Regions from separate parts of the Pantoea sp. sgz302252 genome, predicted to be linked through region 3. Evidence: predicted binding sites of a transcription regulator. Region 3 holds the regulator's gene; each other region holds the start of a gene.
What was found. The regulator Fur, encoded in region 3, represses iron uptake genes when iron is present. The targets are predictions, from matches to a motif close to ATAATAATGAGAACNACTATCAA.

Region 1 (4,169 bases), on a different contig from region 3:
TACTCACGCCTCGACCTGGCGTGGGACGGGAAAGGTGAACCTAAGTTACTGGAAAATAACGCCGATACGCCAACGTCACTGTATGAAGCGGCCTTCTTCCAGTGGATCTGGCTGGAAGATCAGCAGAATACGGGCCAGCTTCCGGCCAACAGCGACCAGTTCAATAGCCTGCAGGAAAAACTGATCGAGCGTTTCGCCGAACTGCGCGAACAGCACGGTTTTAACCTGCTGCACTTTGCCTGCTGTCGGGACACCGTGGAAGATCGCGGTACCGTGCAATATCTGCAGGACTGCGCCAATGAAGCGGGCGTCGCCAGCGAGTTCCTCTATATGGAAGACATCGGGCTTGGCGAAAAAGGCCAGTTCACCGATGTGCAGGATCAGGTTATCAGTAACCTGTTCAAGCTCTATCCGTGGGAATACATGCTGCGCGAAATGTTCTCCACCAAGCTGGAAGACGCTGGCGTACGTTGGCTGGAACCGGCCTGGAAGAGCATCATTTCCAACAAAGCGCTGTTACCGATGCTGTGGGAAATGTTCCCGGATCACCCGAATCTGCTGCCGGCCTATTTTGCTGAAGACAGCTATCCAGAAATGGAAAAGTACGTAATGAAGCCGATCTTCTCCCGTGAAGGCGCTAACGTCTCCATTGTTGAGAACGGTAAAGTGCTGGAAGCAGTAGAAGGGCCCTACGGCGAAGAAGGGATGATCGTCCAGCAGTTCTGCGAACTGCCAAAGTTTGGCGACAGCTATACGCTGATCGGCAGCTGGCTTATCAACGATCAACCCGCCGGGATCGGCATTCGAGAAGACCGTGCGTTGATCACTCAGGATCTGTCACGCTTCTATCCGCATATTTTTGTGGAGTGATATTTCAGGACTGCCCGGCGGCACGTTGTTTGCCGGGCCTACGGCTTGATTTTGTAGGCCCGGTAAGCGCAGCGCCACCGGGCAATTTAGCGATTAACCCACCAGAACCGACAACATACTCAAACTGCCCATTTCGATGCCATCAGTCGGCAGCGTAATTGGCTCTTCTCCATCCCACGCGCCTAATGCATACAACAACGGAAGATAGTGATCGGCCGTTGGGTTAGACAACGCGCCGCCTTCGTGATCAAGGTAATTCACTAACGGATGTTCTTCCGCCGGGCCTTGCCACGTCAGGTTGTCTTTCACAAATTCATTGAACGATGTCGCCCACGGATAAGGTGTGTTTTCACCATGCCAGCGCGCTGTTCGCAGGTTATGAACCACGTTACCGCTTGCCACCAGCATAATGCCTTCATCACGCAGTGCCGCCAGCTTGCGCCCCATTTCGAGATGCCAGACAGCGGGCTTGGTGCTGTCGATGCTGAGCTGTACCATCGGGATATCGGCATTCGGGTACATCTTGATCAGCACCCCCCACGAACCGTGGTCAAAGCCCCACGCCTCTTTGTCCAGCGCAACCGGCACTGGCGCGAGCAGTTCAACCAGGCGCTGTGCCAGTTCAGGAGATCCTGGGGCCGGGTAATGCGTATCGTAAAGCGCCTGCGGGAAACCACCGAAGTCGTGAATTGTTTTCGGGGCTTCCATCGCCGTCACGCCTGTCCCGCGAGTAAACCAGTGCGCGGAAATCGCCACAATCGCTTTAGGGCGCGGCAGTGTTTCTCCCAACGTCTGCCAGGCACGAGTGTACACGTTATCTTCCAGCACGTTCATCGGGCTACCGTGACCTAAAAACAGTGCTGGCATACGGGAAGAAGACATGATGATATCCTTACAGGAACAGTCGATTTGATAGGTCTACATTACGCGTTTTCTGTCAGGGATGAACTCAGATAAGCATGATGAAGATCATCAGGAAATTTGAATGTAAGGACACGTAAAAGCGTCACGGCGCACTCGCTTTCTTGCCGTGCTCACTTTACTATAAATGATAATCATTATCATACAGGAGATTCCATGTCAGTTCCTTTGATCCTGACCTTACTGGCTGGTGGGGCCACCTTCATTGGCGCGGTGCTGGGCGTTATCGGGCAGAAGCCCTCCAACCGTGTGCTGGCGTTCTCTCTGGGCTTTGCCGCCGGGATTATGCTGCTGATCTCACTGATGGAAATGCTGCCCGCCGCGCTCGGGACGGAAGGCATGTCGCCAGTGCTCGGCTACGGCATGTTTGTTATCGGCCTGCTGGGTTATTTCGGGCTCGACAGGGCTTTACCGCACGCACATCCGCAAGATCTCATGCAGGGTGATAAAGCTGTCATGCCCCGCAACCTGCGTCGTACCGCCATTTTACTGACGCTGGGTATCAGCCTGCACAACTTCCCGGAAGGCGTAGCGACCTACGTCACTGCCAGCAGTAATCTGGAACTGGGCTTTGGGATTGCGCTTGCCGTCGCCTTGCACAATATTCCTGAAGGTCTTGCAGTGGCTGGGCCAGTCTATGCGGCGACAGGCTCGAAACGTAAAGCGGTCTTCTGGGCGGGTATTTCCGGGATGGCTGAAATTCTGGGCGGTGTGCTGGCGTGGCTGATTCTGGGGTCACTGGTGTCACCAGTGGTGATGGCGGCTATCATGGCGGCGGTCGCTGGGATTATGGTGGCGCTGTCGGTTGATGAATTGATGCCGCTCGCCAAAGAAATCGACCCGCATAACAACCCAAGTTACGGCGTGCTGTGCGGTATGTCAGTGATGGGCTTAAGTCTGGTGCTGTTGCAGTCGATGGATTTTGCCTGACACAAACGCCGGCCGACAAAAACACTCACTCAGTGCCGCCAGGCAAACAGTACATAGAATAACGCCGGGATTATCCCGGCGTTATTCTTTTCAGGCTCAGGCTGAATCAGCTGGCCTTACGTTCGTGCTTTTGGCGGTATTCCACCAGATCTTCGATGGTCACAACCGGCATGTTGTGCTCGGCTGCGAACTTGATGCACTCCGGCGCGCGCGCCATGGTGCCATCATCATTAGTCAGCTCACACAGAACGCCAGCAGGTTTGAAGCCAGCCAGTGAAACCAGGTCGATGGTCGCTTCAGTGTGGCCGCCACGGGTTAACACGCCACCCGGCTGCGCACGCAGTGGGAAAACGTGGCCAGGGCGATGCAGATCAGATGGCTTCGCATCATCGGCGATGGCAGCACGAACGGTGGTTACGCGGTCTGCTGCTGAAACGCCGGTGGTCACACCGTGCGCGGCTTCGATAGTCACGGTAAAACCGGTCCCGAACGCGCTGGTGTTGTTTTCGACCATCATCGGCAACTCGAGCTGCTTGCGACGTTCTTCATTGATGCACAGGCACACAATGCCACTGCCGTGGCGAATGGTCAGCGCCATTTGCTCAACGGTCATGGTTTCGGCGGCAAAAATCATGTCGCCTTCGTTCTCGCGGTTTTCGTCATCAAGCACCATCACGCCGCGGCCTTCGCGCAGCGCAGCTAACGCGTGTTCCACACGTTCAAAAGCAGTACCAAAAGAGGAAAGTAGCGTCTGATTCATGGTAAAAGACCTCATTAACATTATGGTTACCAGAATCAGGGCAGTCTTAGGAGCACCGGCTAAGCGGCAAAAAAATAACGTGAGCGGGTCGAGCCCGTAGATCGTTACTCTCTCCCATCCGGACTTTAACCGTCGGCCCCGGAATTTCACCGGATCTGCTGTCCTTCAGACCGAAATCTGAAGCGCTCGCGGGCTTTCAACCTGAGTTGATTTACCGCCGGTGGGGAATTTCGCCCCGCCCTGAGAATAAGCGAGATAACTATAACGCTAATGATTATTGGCGGCAATGGTCGGGTTTGCATAAGCTTCAAACATTTCTGGTTTATAGCCCCGCCATAAGGCACTACAATACTCTGCAAAACCGACCAGACTCAGGGAAACCGTAATGATTGATCCGAAAAAAATTGAACAGATTGCCCGCCAGGTTCATGAGTCCATGCCGCAAGGCCTGCGTGACTTTGGTGATGACGTTGAGAAGAAAATCCGTCAGGTTCTGCAATCTCAGCTGACCCGTCTGGATTTGGTGAGCCGTGAAGAGTTTGACGTGCAAACGCAAGTGCTGCTGCGCACTCGCGAGAAGCTGGCACTGCTGGAACAGCGCATGAGCGAACTGGAAAACCGCTCGGCTATTCCTGCTATTCCGCCAGTGGATGATAAAGCCTGAGAGCACGTGGTGTAATGCCGGGTG
Region 2 (4,169 bases), on a different contig from region 3:
CCTGAATGCCATGAGCGAAGGCAATATGGTCGGGCTGCTCGATATTCGCTTCGAGCATATTGGCGAAGACAGTCTGGAAGCCTCCATGCCGGTCGACAGCCGCACGCATCAGCCATTTGGCCTGTTACATGGCGGTGCTTCAGTGGTGCTGGCAGAAACTCTGGGTTCAGTGGCGGGGTATCTCTGCACACAGGGCGATGAGAAAGTGGTAGGTGTGGAAGTGAACGCCAATCACCTGCGCTCTGTACGAGATGGACGAGTGCGCGGTGTCTGCAAGGCATTGCATGCCGGACGCAGGCATCAGGTGTGGCAAATTGAGATCTTCGATGAGCACGGTAAATTGTGCTGCACCTCTCGTCTGACAACGGCCGTGGTGTAGGGCAATGTTGAGATAAATTGAACAACGAGGATTCTGAAAAAGCACCGCGCTACGGTGCTTTTCTTCATTATTTCTGACGATTTGTCTTAATAAACAGCATGACCAAAATCAATAATCATTAGCAGTGTAATTATTCGTCATTAAATATCAGACATTTCTCGTTTTATCAATGAGCACTTAAGGTGAGCTTCAGATTAATTCACTATCTTTTTTTAAACGAATGTAGCATCCTGCCTCCAGGCAGTTAACCTTGCCACAACGACACCTGCTTTTATCTCTTATATGGACTCAGTTTATCGGGAGATTTTTGGCGTTTGGCTCAGAACTCTGTTTTTTGAGCAACGTGAAAATTTGTTCTGTATCGCCTAAAGATTGATGATTTCCTTCGTTTTTTCCTTATGCGCTACTGGTTCACATGCTTACAGGAATTAACGATGGCAAAAGCCTTCGACACAACGCTGCTGCACCCCCGTAACTGGCTCACCTGGTTTGGTTTAGGCGTGCTCTGGCTGATCGTACAACTCCCTTATCCGCTGCTGTATATCATTGGCTCTTCTCTGGGTCGTGCCTCACGCCCCTTTTTGAAAAGAAGGGAAAAGATAGCGTCAAGAAATATATCGCTCTGTTTCCCTGACATGAATGCGCAAGCGAAAGAGAAATTAATCGAGCAGAATTTTATTTCTTTAGGAATGGGATTAATTGAAACGGGAATGGCCTGGTTCTGGAGCGATGCCCGGGTTAAAAAATGGTTTGATGTAGAAGGCTATGCCAATCTCACTCGCGCGCTGGAAGATAAAAAAGGCGTGATGGTGGTGGGGGTGCATTTTATGTCGCTTGAATTGGGTGGCCGTGCGATGGGATTGTGCCGTCCGATGATGGCAACCTACCGTCCGCATAACAGCAAAATGATGGAATGGGTGCAAACCAAAGGTCGCCTTCGTTCCAATAAAGCCATGATTGATCGTCGCAATTTGCGCGGGCTGGTGAGCGCGCTGAAAGACGGCGAAGCGGTGTGGTTTGCTCCGGATCAGGATTACGGCCCGAAAGGCAGTACTTTTGCGCCGTTCTTCTCGGTTCCTGAGGCGGCGACGACCAACGGTACCTACGTGCTTTCGCGCCTCTCCGGTGCCGATCTGCTGAGCATTACCATGGTGCGTAAAGCCAATAACCGTGGTTACAGTCTGCACATCAGCGAACTGATGACCGATTACCCGATTGAAGACGAGTTCAAGGCCGCAAGCTACATGAACAAGGTGATTGAGAAAGAGATCCTGCGCGCGCCAGAACAGTATCTGTGGGTGCACCGGCGCTTTAAGACTCGTCCGGCTGGCCAGTCCTCGCTTTATTGATCTGACTGTTTTACCGAAAGCCCTGCGCGTCTGTCCTGACCGCAGGGCTTTTTTGTTGGCTGAACCTGCGTAAACCCTATCTCATAAATAGATATTTTCTATACATCTTTTAAAAACCGCCGAATTTGCGGGTCGCTCACGATAAAGCCATTATTTTTCAAAGCATTGAACAATTAAATCGATGGCAACGCTCTCCGCGCACAGGGTCTATGCTTAGTGAAAGCCCCCAAAAAGGGTGATTCCGGGGAAAGCCCCTGCAGGCAAGGGGTTGAAGTGATAATCATTATCACTACCATAGCGGTATGCCCTGGTGGCTTCAACTCATAAGGTGAACCTATGGAATTGCAATCAGAAACCTTCAATCCTGCCGATTTTGCCTGGCGTGGTATCAGCATGACGCCAGAAGCCGCCGCGCATGTGCGCGAGCTTGCGGCAAAGCAAAATGTGCAGGGGATCAGGCTTGGGATCAAAACCTCCGGCTGCGCAGGTTTTGCCTACGTGCTGGACACTGTCACGGAACCGAAAGCCGACGATCTGCTGTTTGAATCGGATGGCGCGAAATTGTGGGTGCCTTTGCAGGCCATGCCCTTTATTGACGGTACCGAAGTCGATTATGTGCGTGAAGGCTTAAACCAGATCTTTAAGTTCCATAACCCGAAAGCACAGCATGAATGCGGCTGTGGTGAAAGTTTTGGGGTGCAGGCGGAGTAACCATGTCACGTAATATTGAAGCAACTGACGATGTCAAAACCTGGACCGGTGGGCAACTGAACTATAAAGAAGGCTTTTTCACCCACCTGCAAACCGATGAGCTGGCGAAAGGGATCAGCGAGGACGTCGTGCGCGCTATCTCGGCGAAACGTAACGAGCCTGAGTGGATGCTCGAATTTCGTTTAAACGCTTACCGTGCGTGGCTTGAGATGGAAGAACCTCACTGGCTGAAAGCGCATTACGACAAACTGAATTATCAGGACTACAGCTACTATTCCGCGCCATCTTGCGGCAATTGCGATGAAACTTGTGCCTCAGAGCCCGGTGCCGTGCAGCAGACGGGCGCTAATGCGTTTCTCAATGAAGAAGTTGAGGCCGCGTTTAATCAGCTTGGTGTGCCTGTTCGAGAAGGCCGTGAGGTTGCCGTCGACGCGATTTTCGATTCCGTATCCGTGGCGACGACCTACCGTGAAAAACTGGCGGAGCAGGGGATCATCTTCTGCTCGTTCGGTGAAGCCATTCATGATCATCCTGAACTGGTACAGAAATACCTCGGCACTGTGGTGCCCGGCAACGACAACTTCTTCGCGGCCCTGAACGCGGCGGTGGCTTCCGATGGCACCTTTATTTATGTGCCAAAAGGCGTGCGCTGCCCGATGGAACTGTCGACTTATTTCCGTATCAACGCAGAGAAAACCGGCCAGTTTGAACGCACCATTTTAGTGGCCGATGAAGACAGCTATGTCAGCTACATCGAAGGGTGTTCTGCGCCGGTGCGAGACAGCTACCAGCTTCACGCTGCGGTGGTCGAAGTCATCATCCATAAAAACGCGGAAGTGAAATATTCCACGGTGCAGAACTGGTTCCCGGGCGACAACAACACTGGCGGCATCCTGAACTTCGTGACCAAGCGTGCGCTGTGCGAAGGTGAAAACAGCAAGATGTCGTGGACGCAGTCCGAAACAGGCTCAGCCATTACCTGGAAATACCCGAGCTGCATTTTGCGCGGTGATAACTCCATCGGTGAGTTTTTCTCTGTCGCGCTGACCAGCGGGCACCAGCAGGCCGACACGGGCACCAAAATGATCCACATCGGCAAGAACACCAAATCGACCATTATCTCGAAAGGGATCTCCGCCGGGCACAGCCAGAACAGTTACCGCGGCTTGGTGAAAATCATGCCGACAGCGACCAATGCACGAAACTTTACCCAGTGCGATTCGATGCTGATTGGGCCAGACAGCGGGGCGCATACCTTCCCGTACGTCGAGTGTCGTAACAACACGGCTCAGCTGGAGCATGAGGCTACCACTTCGCGCATTGGTGAAGATCAGCTGTTTTACTGCCTGCAGCGCGGGATCAGTGAAGATGACGCTATCTCGATGATCGTCAATGGTTTCTGTAAGGACGTTTTCTCTGAGCTGCCGCTGGAATTTGCCGTTGAAGCGCAAAAACTGCTGGCTATCAGCCTCGAACACAGCGTCGGTTAAGGATTAAGGGACACACATGTTAAGCATTAAAGATTTGCAGGTTGCGGTAGAAGACAAAGAAATCCTGCGTGGCTTGAGCCTGGACGTTCGCCCGGGTGAAGTGCATGCCATTATGGGGCCGAACGGCTCCGGGAAAAGCACGCTTTCCGCCACTTTAGCGGGTCGTGAAGATTATGAGGTCACCGGCGGCAGCGTCGAGTTTAAAGGTAAAGACTTGCTCGAACTCGCGCCGGAAGACCG
Region 3 (4,169 bases):
AGGATCTTTTAGACACCCTTGATGCCCATAACATTGAAAAAGCCACGCTGATGGGTCATTCAATGGGCGGAAAAGCGGTGATGGCCTTCACGGCGTTAGCGCCGAATCGCGTGGATAAGCTGGTCGCTATCGACATCGCCCCCGTGGATTATCACGTCCGTCGTCACGATGAGATTTTTGCGGCCATTAACGCCGTGACCGAAGCGGGCGTGGCAACGCGTCAAAAAGCCGCTGAAGTGATGCGCGAGCATCTTAATGAAGAAGGCGTGATTCAGTTTCTGCTGAAGTCGTTTGTCGAGGGCGCGTGGCGCTTTAACGTGCCCGTCTTGTGGGATCAGTATGCCAATATTGTTGGCTGGCAGACTGTTCCTGCGTGGGATCACCCTGCCCTGTTCATTCCTGGCGGAAACTCACCGTACGTCACGCCAGAGTATCGCGATGATTTGCTCTCTCAGTTCCCGCAAGCCCGAGCGCATATTATTGCAGGCGCAGGACACTGGGTGCATGCCGAAAAACCGGACGCTGTGCTCCGCGCCATTCGCCGATATCTGGCTGAATGATTAAAATGCGAGCGACCGCACGCCAATGTGGCTCACGGCGTTGGCGTGTGGGGTTCGCTGATGTATGATTGCGCGCTATCTGCGCCGGGCCTGTCGTCCGGCGGCTTGTTTCCCCGAAGTCACTCTGAATCATGGCAAAAGAACAAACGGACCGAACGACATTAGATTTGTTCGCAAATGAGCGTCGCCCGGGAAGGCCGAAAACCAATCCGCTCTCACGCGACGAACAGTTACGCATTAATAAGCGTAATCAGCTTAAACGTGACAAGAGTAAAGGTCTCAAGCGAGTTGAGCTGAAGCTCAATAACGACGCCGTTGATGCGCTGAATGAACTGGCTGACGCCAGAAACATGAGCCGCAGCGAACTCATCGAAGAGATGTTGATGCAACAACTGGCCGCTCTGCATCGCCAGGAACTTGTCTGAAAATCCAGCAAAACGTCACTTTCATGTAGCAGAGAGTGCAGTCCAGCGCGTTTGCTGTTTCCGCGCACTTCACCTCCTGCTATCATTGCCTTTATCTGTGGGCAACATTCCACCACCATTTCAATACGTTTCAAGAGGTTATTTTACTCATGGCAATTACAGGCATTTTCTTCGGCAGCGACACCGGCAATACCGAAAATATCGCGAAGATGATTCAGAAGCAGCTTGGGAAAGACGTTGCTGAAGTGCATGACATTGCCAAGAGCAGCAAAGAAGATCTCGAAGGGTTCGATATTCTGCTGCTGGGTATTCCGACCTGGTATTACGGTGAAGCGCAGTGTGACTGGGACGACTTCTTCCCAACGCTGGAAGAGGTAGACTTCAACGGCAAGCTGGTCGCGCTGTTCGGCTGCGGTGACCAGGAAGACTACGCAGAGTACTTCTGTGACGCACTGGGCACAATCCGGGACATCATTGAACCACGCGGCGCAACTATCGTCGGCCACTGGCCAACGGCGGGCTATCATTTTGAAGCCTCTAAAGGCCTGGCTGATGACGATCACTTCGTCGGTCTGGCGATTGACGAAGACCGTCAACCAGAACTGACCGCAGAGCGTGTTGAGAAATGGGTTAAGCAGATTTCTGAAGAGCTGCACCTCGAAGAGATTAAAAACGCCTGATTGGGTGACGGCGCAGCGCCTGCGTTGCGCCGTATTAGCGATAGGTTGTGTGACATTAATAGCTAAAAGCAATCAAATTAATCGCTACAAATTTTTAACTTTTGGCCGCATGTCTGTACAATGTCCACTGTTTTGACGAGGTCTGAGGTTTCGCTTTGCCGGACGCCTCGTTTTTGAAAAGCATACTTTGCTCAGGGATTGCGGTTTTCATTTAAGGTTGACAGTTCTATAATGAGACGCATTATCCTGAATTCATTCTTAGTAATGCTTCCTGATAAGGAAGTGTATCGTATAGCAACAGGACTGATTCCGCATGACTGACAACAATACCGCATTGAAGAAGGCCGGCCTGAAAGTCACGCTTCCTCGTTTAAAAATTCTGGAAGTGCTTCAGGAGCCGGACAATCACCATGTCAGTGCGGAAGACCTCTATAAACGCCTTATCGACATGGGCGAAGAAATTGGTCTGGCAACGGTTTATCGCGTTCTGAACCAGTTCGACGACGCCGGCATTGTCACCCGCCACAATTTCGAAGGCGGTAAATCTGTTTTCGAACTGACACAACAACATCATCACGATCACCTGATTTGCCTCGACTGTGGCAAGGTGATTGAATTCAGTGATGATTCCATTGAAGCGCGTCAGCGCGAAATCGCCACTAAACACGGCATTCGTCTGACCAACCACAGCTTGTATCTTTACGGTCACTGCGCAGAAGGCGACTGCCGTGAAGATGAACATGCACACGACGATACTGATAAATAATCAGTATCCGTAGTATAAAACCCACCAGCAGAGATGTGCTGGTGGGTTTTTCTTTCCATTTATTATTATATTTTTCATTTCACTTACCTACATAAATATTTTGTTTAGCATTAAATATTTTTCTCTTCATCGACCACCACCCTCAGTGTCATCATAAGGCGATGTTAGCTTATCTCCATCTATGTCAATCACAATCTGATTAGTTCTTATCTCAAAATAATTATTGGGATCAAAGCCATGAAAATCTAAATTATATAAAAACTCTCCTATGCTAATGTCAGAAGAATCATCTAAAGTACACAACTCATTAACTTTCAGAACATAGGGTTCATCCTTTTTCACCTGGCAATCAAAGTAAGTCAACGCAAGAATTGAAAAGAGGTTTTTGTATATTTCCTGATCAACAAACCATTGCTTATTGACGATAGAATACTCTAAGGAACCTATATTGTAATGATGTCTCCCTGGCAAGAATGCATATGCAGCGTTCAATTTAATTGTAAATGAATAAATTTTTCTTGCTGGAATTTCCTCCCATCCATCTCTACTTTCATTAACCTCATCATCAAAATGCCATCGATGACCAAGGTAATATGAACTCACGCCATCCGAAGCTATTGAAAATGCATGACCATATAAAGGGTAAAACTCCGGATCATCTATAGCAAGCCTACTTTTATGGATATAATATGTCTGATGGCTTCGGTTATAAAAACCAACCTTAGCAACAATATCATGACCTCTATTCTGAACTAAAAGATGAGCATAAATATGTTTCTTTTTTTGCATCACGCTATTTCCTTCCTCGCTCAAACTATAGTAAGAATATATTTTCCCAACCTTTCCATCCAGGGTTAAATCCGCACCAGGCAAAGGATCAGTCATTGCCTTATTACGCCGTCCTTCACTGGAATAAGGATATCCATATGTGTATTTTTGGAGAATAACATCTTCACTTGCAAGCGCACACGAAAAGTGAAGGGTACACATTAGCGCCGCTGTTATTTTTATTAAATATGAATTATTATTCATGGCACAACCCACTATTCAATGATCAATTAAAACATTCCAGATAAACATACCGCTTCCAATCGGTTATCTATAAATGCTACTATCCCTACACATCTTCACTAACTGATGTCAACTCAAAATATCTTTCAACATTATATGCATTTTTAAACACATACTGACTGTGCTCAATTTTTAATGCATCAGCATTTTTCACATAGGATTTATTATTATTAAAACCTCCCTTAGTTGGCATATCATCGGTACCCATCCCTCCATATTCACCTTGTGCACCATTTCGATAAAAATGGGAAAGTTCATGACAAAGTGTAGATACCCTGGAGTTTTTTCCTGTAAGCGGCTTGCATACAAAATTTTGACATATATTTATACGCAGCGTGCTATTGTAAAATACAGGATTCAAGAGATATGTCTGATCGGCCGTAACGTTAGCTGAAGCATCATTCCTATCCGTTTTGTTAACAAAATTACCGTGAAGACGTGACTCTATATCATTAGGATCTTCAACAGTTATTTTTTCAGCTATAAGAATCAAACGGTCTACACTCTCTTTCATGAATTGATAAGCTGTAATACCAGTTCTTTTCTCTATATAAGGATCAAATGCCGTCTCTGTATCAGCCTCTTTTATTTTTTCTTTTTCCTCTTTACTGTCAATTGTTATGACCGCAGTGCCCTTCACACCAAATATGCCTTGAAACTCTTCCTG
Region 4 (4,169 bases), on a different contig from region 3:
ACGGTGTGGTACGGCTGGGACGGCGACCGCCTGACCACCACGGAAACGGAAGGCACCCGCGTCCAGACAATTTATCTGCCGGGCAGCTTCACGCCACTGCTGCGCATCGAAACACCGGCTGCGGAGCTGAGAAAAGCGGCCCGCCGCACGCTGGCGGAAAAGCTGCAACAGGAAGGCAGCGTGACGCTGCCGCCGGAACTGACCTCGCTGCTGGACAGGCTTGAACTGGAAATTCAGCAGAACGGCGTCAGCGAGGACATCCGCCAGTGGCTGGCAGGCTGTGGGCTGACGGTGGAGCAGATGGCCGGGCAGATGGAGCCTGTTTATATTCCGGATCGGAAAATTCATCTGTACCACTGCGACCACCGCGGACTGCCGCTGGCGTTAATCAACATGGACGGCAGCCTCGCCTGGCAGGCGGAATATGACGAATGGGGCAATCTGCTGCACGAGGATAATCCACAAAACCTGCAACAGCTTATCCGTCTGCCGGGCCAGCAGTCCGATGAAGAAACCGGGCTGTATTACAACCGTCACCGTTACTACGACCCACAACAGGGCCGGTATATTACCCAGGATCCGATTGGGTTACGGGGTGGGTGGAATTTGTATACGTATCCACTTAACCCACTGCATTTTACAGACCCGCTTGGTCTTGCCGCTAACCAGCAATGCACGGTAGATCCTATTACCGGGCAGCCTGTTGGTCGATTTATCGCAGATCCTAAGGGGAATGTCATGATGGAGCCTATGGGCGGTTCAACTGGGCCTTATCCACCGCAAAGACTAAATAGTCCTGATACACATACATTTTATGAGAATGGCTCAAATGCGTACAGACTAAACCCATTAGGCCATAAAAGTGTTCAAAAACCACATGGCCATGCTCATTTACCCGGAACAGGCCCGCATGAGACTGGTCAGGGAGCTTCTCTTGATGCCAATGGTAACGTAGTAAAATGGGATAGCAAAGAGGCTCACTTCAGTATCAAAGGCATTGGAGTTCTCAGTACTATACAGCCATTACTGCATATATTTACATTGAGATCATGTAAAAGTGGTTCGTTTACACAATGTTATTGTGCACTTTCTGCTGAAGGTGAAATGGATTCTGACTCGGCAGATAACATATGTTCTGGTGAAGTGTATTAATTTGAGGGTGAAAAATTGATTGAAAGACTATATCTCGGCGATCGTGCCATTATTGCTTTGGAGATAAATAGCAGGGACTTGAAAGTTAGAATAAAAATAGATTCCATATCCAGATTATCACCACAAGAGGAATGGGGGTATGATGATAAACAAAATCTAATTGGTGGATTTCTTGTTTTCTCAGATGTATACCACCTAGAAATATCCCCGGCGGGGATCATTCCTGGTGATTATATAATTGATTATGATTTCATCGAGTGCCCAAATGGAGTTGATTTTTTTATTACTACAGTTGGGCAACCAAATCCCTTATATAAAGGCGATGATGAAAGTATTGTAAGAATAAAATCACTTGATTGTTGGTTAGAAGATGCCAATAAAATAATAGTGCCATGAATATCAGTGTTTGAATTGATGGCGAAATTAGTTATTTAACAGAAAACGAGATCTTAACGTACTGATAAAAGGGTATTGTGGTCCAAACATTCCAGGGATGACTGCCCGTCAGTCGCTGCCTGGCGGAGGTGGGCACTGGCATCACGCTGCGGCCAGTGCTGACAAAGAAGCTTGATGTACTGGCGCAGGAAATCCACCGCCAGTGCGTCAGCAAAGAAACCATACAGTGGCTGGCAGGCTGCGGACTGAACGTTGAAAGATGGCCCGGCAGATGGACCCGGTGTACACGCCGGTACGCACAATCCACCTGTACCACTGCGACTACCGGGGCCTGCCGCAGGCGCTGATAAACGAAGACGGCAGTACGGCGTGGCATGCAGACCACGACACCTGGGGCAATGTGCTGACGGTACCCATAAAATTGTGAACCTTTTTCATTAACTCAATCCTATTCAAGTAACGTAATACATTGTGTTATCACGACACATAGACAGGTCAAACAGATCAATTACCTGGCCAAAAGAACCTGACTCGTTTCGTGGAGCATGTTATCGGTATACCGCCCTGCTCTTCCCCGGCTACCAATATTGGTAGCCGCCTCCTTCTACACTCTTCTTCGCTTGATTCAGTTAACGCAAACAATAATAATTCGCATTATTTTTAATGAAAAATGACATTTTCACACGCTTTGACACGGTGGCGCACAGGAGTGCCAGGCCGCGTTTTTCAGGATTATGCGATGAATAACACTTTGCTTTTCAAACGCTCGTCGGTGCTGTGCGCCCTGGCGCTGGCATTTCCCTGCTCTTCTCTGGCGGAAGAAACCGTAGTGGTAACCGCGCAGCCTGCACAATCCGCGACAGCACCTACGCAAGGCTATACCGCCAAAACCTCTACCGGCGCGACCAAAACCGATCAGCCGTTGATCACCACTGCGCAATCTGTTTCGGTGGTGACTCGCCAGCAGATGGAAGATCAGGGTGCCACTAACGTCAGCCAGGCGCTGAGCTACACGCCAGGTGTTTACAGCACCTTTGGCGGCGCAGCGACAAGATTTGACGCGATTTCCCTGCGCGGCTTCCACGGCGGCGACGTCGATAATATTTTCCTCGACGGTATGCGCCTGATGAGTGACGGCGGCAGTCATAACGTGCTGCAAATCGACCCGTGGTTTATCGACAGAATCGATGTGATTAAAGGCCCGTCTTCCGCACTTTACGGTCAGAGCGTGCCAGGCGGACTGGTCAATCTCACTTCGAAGCGCCCTCAGTTTAAATCTGAAGGCCATATACAGGCGTTTGGCGGCACGCAAAATACCAAAGGCGCGGCTTTTGATTACACTGATGCCATTAACGAGCAGTGGGCTTATCGTATTATTGGCATTACCCGTAATACCGATACGCAATTCGACAATACCCGCGAAGAACGGTACGCCATTTCCCCTTCCCTGCTCTGGCAGCCAGACTCAGACACCAGCCTGTTGCTTCGCGCTTATCTGCAAAAAGATCCCTCCGGCGGCTATCACGGTTCTTTGCCGCTCGACGGCACCCGCTATGAGCACAACGGACGCAAGCTCAGCAATCACACCAACGAAGGTGACGCGGGCGATGGCTATCAGCGTCGCGAGCAGATTTACAGCTATGAGTTCGATCACCAGTTCAACGACATCTGGTCTGTTCACTCCAGCGGCAGCTATACCCATTCGGATGTGAACCTGAATCAGGTTTATCAGGTGGGCTGGATTGATGGCAGCGACATGCTGGCTCGCGGCTATAGCGGCTCAAAAGGTTCTCTGGATGGCTGGTCGACGGATAACCGTATTAAGGCTGATTTTACGACTGGCGAAGTGGCTCACACCGTGGTGCTGGGCGGCGAATACCATCGTTTCCGGAACGATTTATGGACCGGCGCAGGCGGCGCTTCTCCGCTCAATCCATGGACTTACTCCACCCCGCAAACCGGGCACACCGTGACCTACAGCGATGACAACAACCGTCGCTATTATCAGGCAGGTGTGTATTTGCAGGACGAAATGGTCTGGAATCGCTGGCATGCGGATTTGTCTGCACGCTATGACCGCATTGTTTCGCAGCAGGTGAGCGACACCTTTGGCACCTCCACACGCCGTTCTGACGATCACATCAGCACTCGCGGCTCCTTGTTGTATGCCTTCGAAAATGGTCTGTCGCCTTACCTGAGCTACAGCCAGGCGATCACTCCGGCGATGCTGGTCGGCCCGGACGGCAATCTGTTGAAGCCGACTACGGCGGAACAATATGAAGCTGGGCTTAAATTCCAGCCGCCTGGCACCAGCGATATGTACAGCTTCGCGCTGTATGATTTGACCCAAAAAGACGTGGCGACTCGTGATACCAATATTGGCACAGCCACGTTCCTGCCAGCCGGAAAAGTCCATTCACAAGGCATTGAACTGGAAGCACGTAATCAAATTACCCCGCGTCTGAGCACGATTGCCGGTTATACCTGGAACCGCCTGCGCTTTGCCGATACCAAAGATGGCACCGACGACAATATGCCGCAGCTGACACCCGATCAGATGGCTTCGCTGTGGGCGCATTATCAGTTTGATTTCGGCATCAGCGCTGGCGCCGGTGTGCGTT

Region 1: a site for Fur is predicted at 1,913-1,935, ahead of zupT (zinc transporter ZupT). Genes of this name have one in related genera too.
Region 2: a site for Fur is predicted at 2,002-2,024, ahead of sufA (Fe-S cluster assembly scaffold SufA). Genes of this name have one in related genera too.
Region 4: a site for Fur is predicted at 2,187-2,209, ahead of ACLW56_RS24560 (TonB-dependent siderophore receptor). Genes of this name have one in related genera too.

What each region holds. Positions count from the first base shown of each region.
Region 1 is NZ_JBLFJW010000023.1:47,403-51,571, forward strand. It holds gene ACLW56_RS17055 (glutathionylspermidine synthase family protein) at 1-870, shown strand, start outside; gene ygiD (4,5-DOPA dioxygenase extradiol) at 964-1,752, opposite strand; gene zupT (zinc transporter ZupT) at 1,948-2,721, shown strand; gene ribB (3,4-dihydroxy-2-butanone-4-phosphate synthase) at 2,828-3,481, opposite strand; FMN riboswitch at 3,584-3,733, opposite strand; gene ubiK (ubiquinone biosynthesis accessory factor UbiK) at 3,867-4,145, shown strand.
Region 2 is NZ_JBLFJW010000004.1:97,592-101,760, reverse strand. It holds gene menI (1,4-dihydroxy-2-naphthoyl-CoA hydrolase) at 1-379, shown strand, start outside; gene lpxP (kdo(2)-lipid IV(A) palmitoleoyltransferase) at 814-1,728, shown strand; gene sufA (Fe-S cluster assembly scaffold SufA) at 2,065-2,439, shown strand; gene sufB (Fe-S cluster assembly protein SufB) at 2,442-3,929, shown strand; gene sufC (Fe-S cluster assembly ATPase SufC) at 3,946-4,169, shown strand, end outside.
Region 3 is NZ_JBLFJW010000035.1:54,952-59,120, forward strand. It holds gene ybfF (esterase) at 1-560, shown strand, start outside; gene ybfE (LexA regulated protein) at 692-985, shown strand; gene fldA (flavodoxin FldA) at 1,135-1,665, shown strand; gene fur (ferric iron uptake transcriptional regulator) at 1,979-2,431, shown strand; gene ACLW56_RS21235 (hypothetical protein) at 2,558-3,463, opposite strand; gene ACLW56_RS21240 (hypothetical protein) at 3,549-4,169, opposite strand, start outside.
Region 4 is NZ_JBLFJW010000061.1:5,405-9,573, reverse strand. It holds partial or broken gene ACLW56_RS24575 (RHS repeat-associated core domain-containing protein) at 1-660, shown strand, start outside; gene ACLW56_RS24570 (DUF6258 family protein) at 1,168-1,548, shown strand; gene ACLW56_RS24565 (RHS domain-containing protein) at 1,820-1,975, shown strand; gene ACLW56_RS24560 (TonB-dependent siderophore receptor) at 2,288-4,169, shown strand, end outside.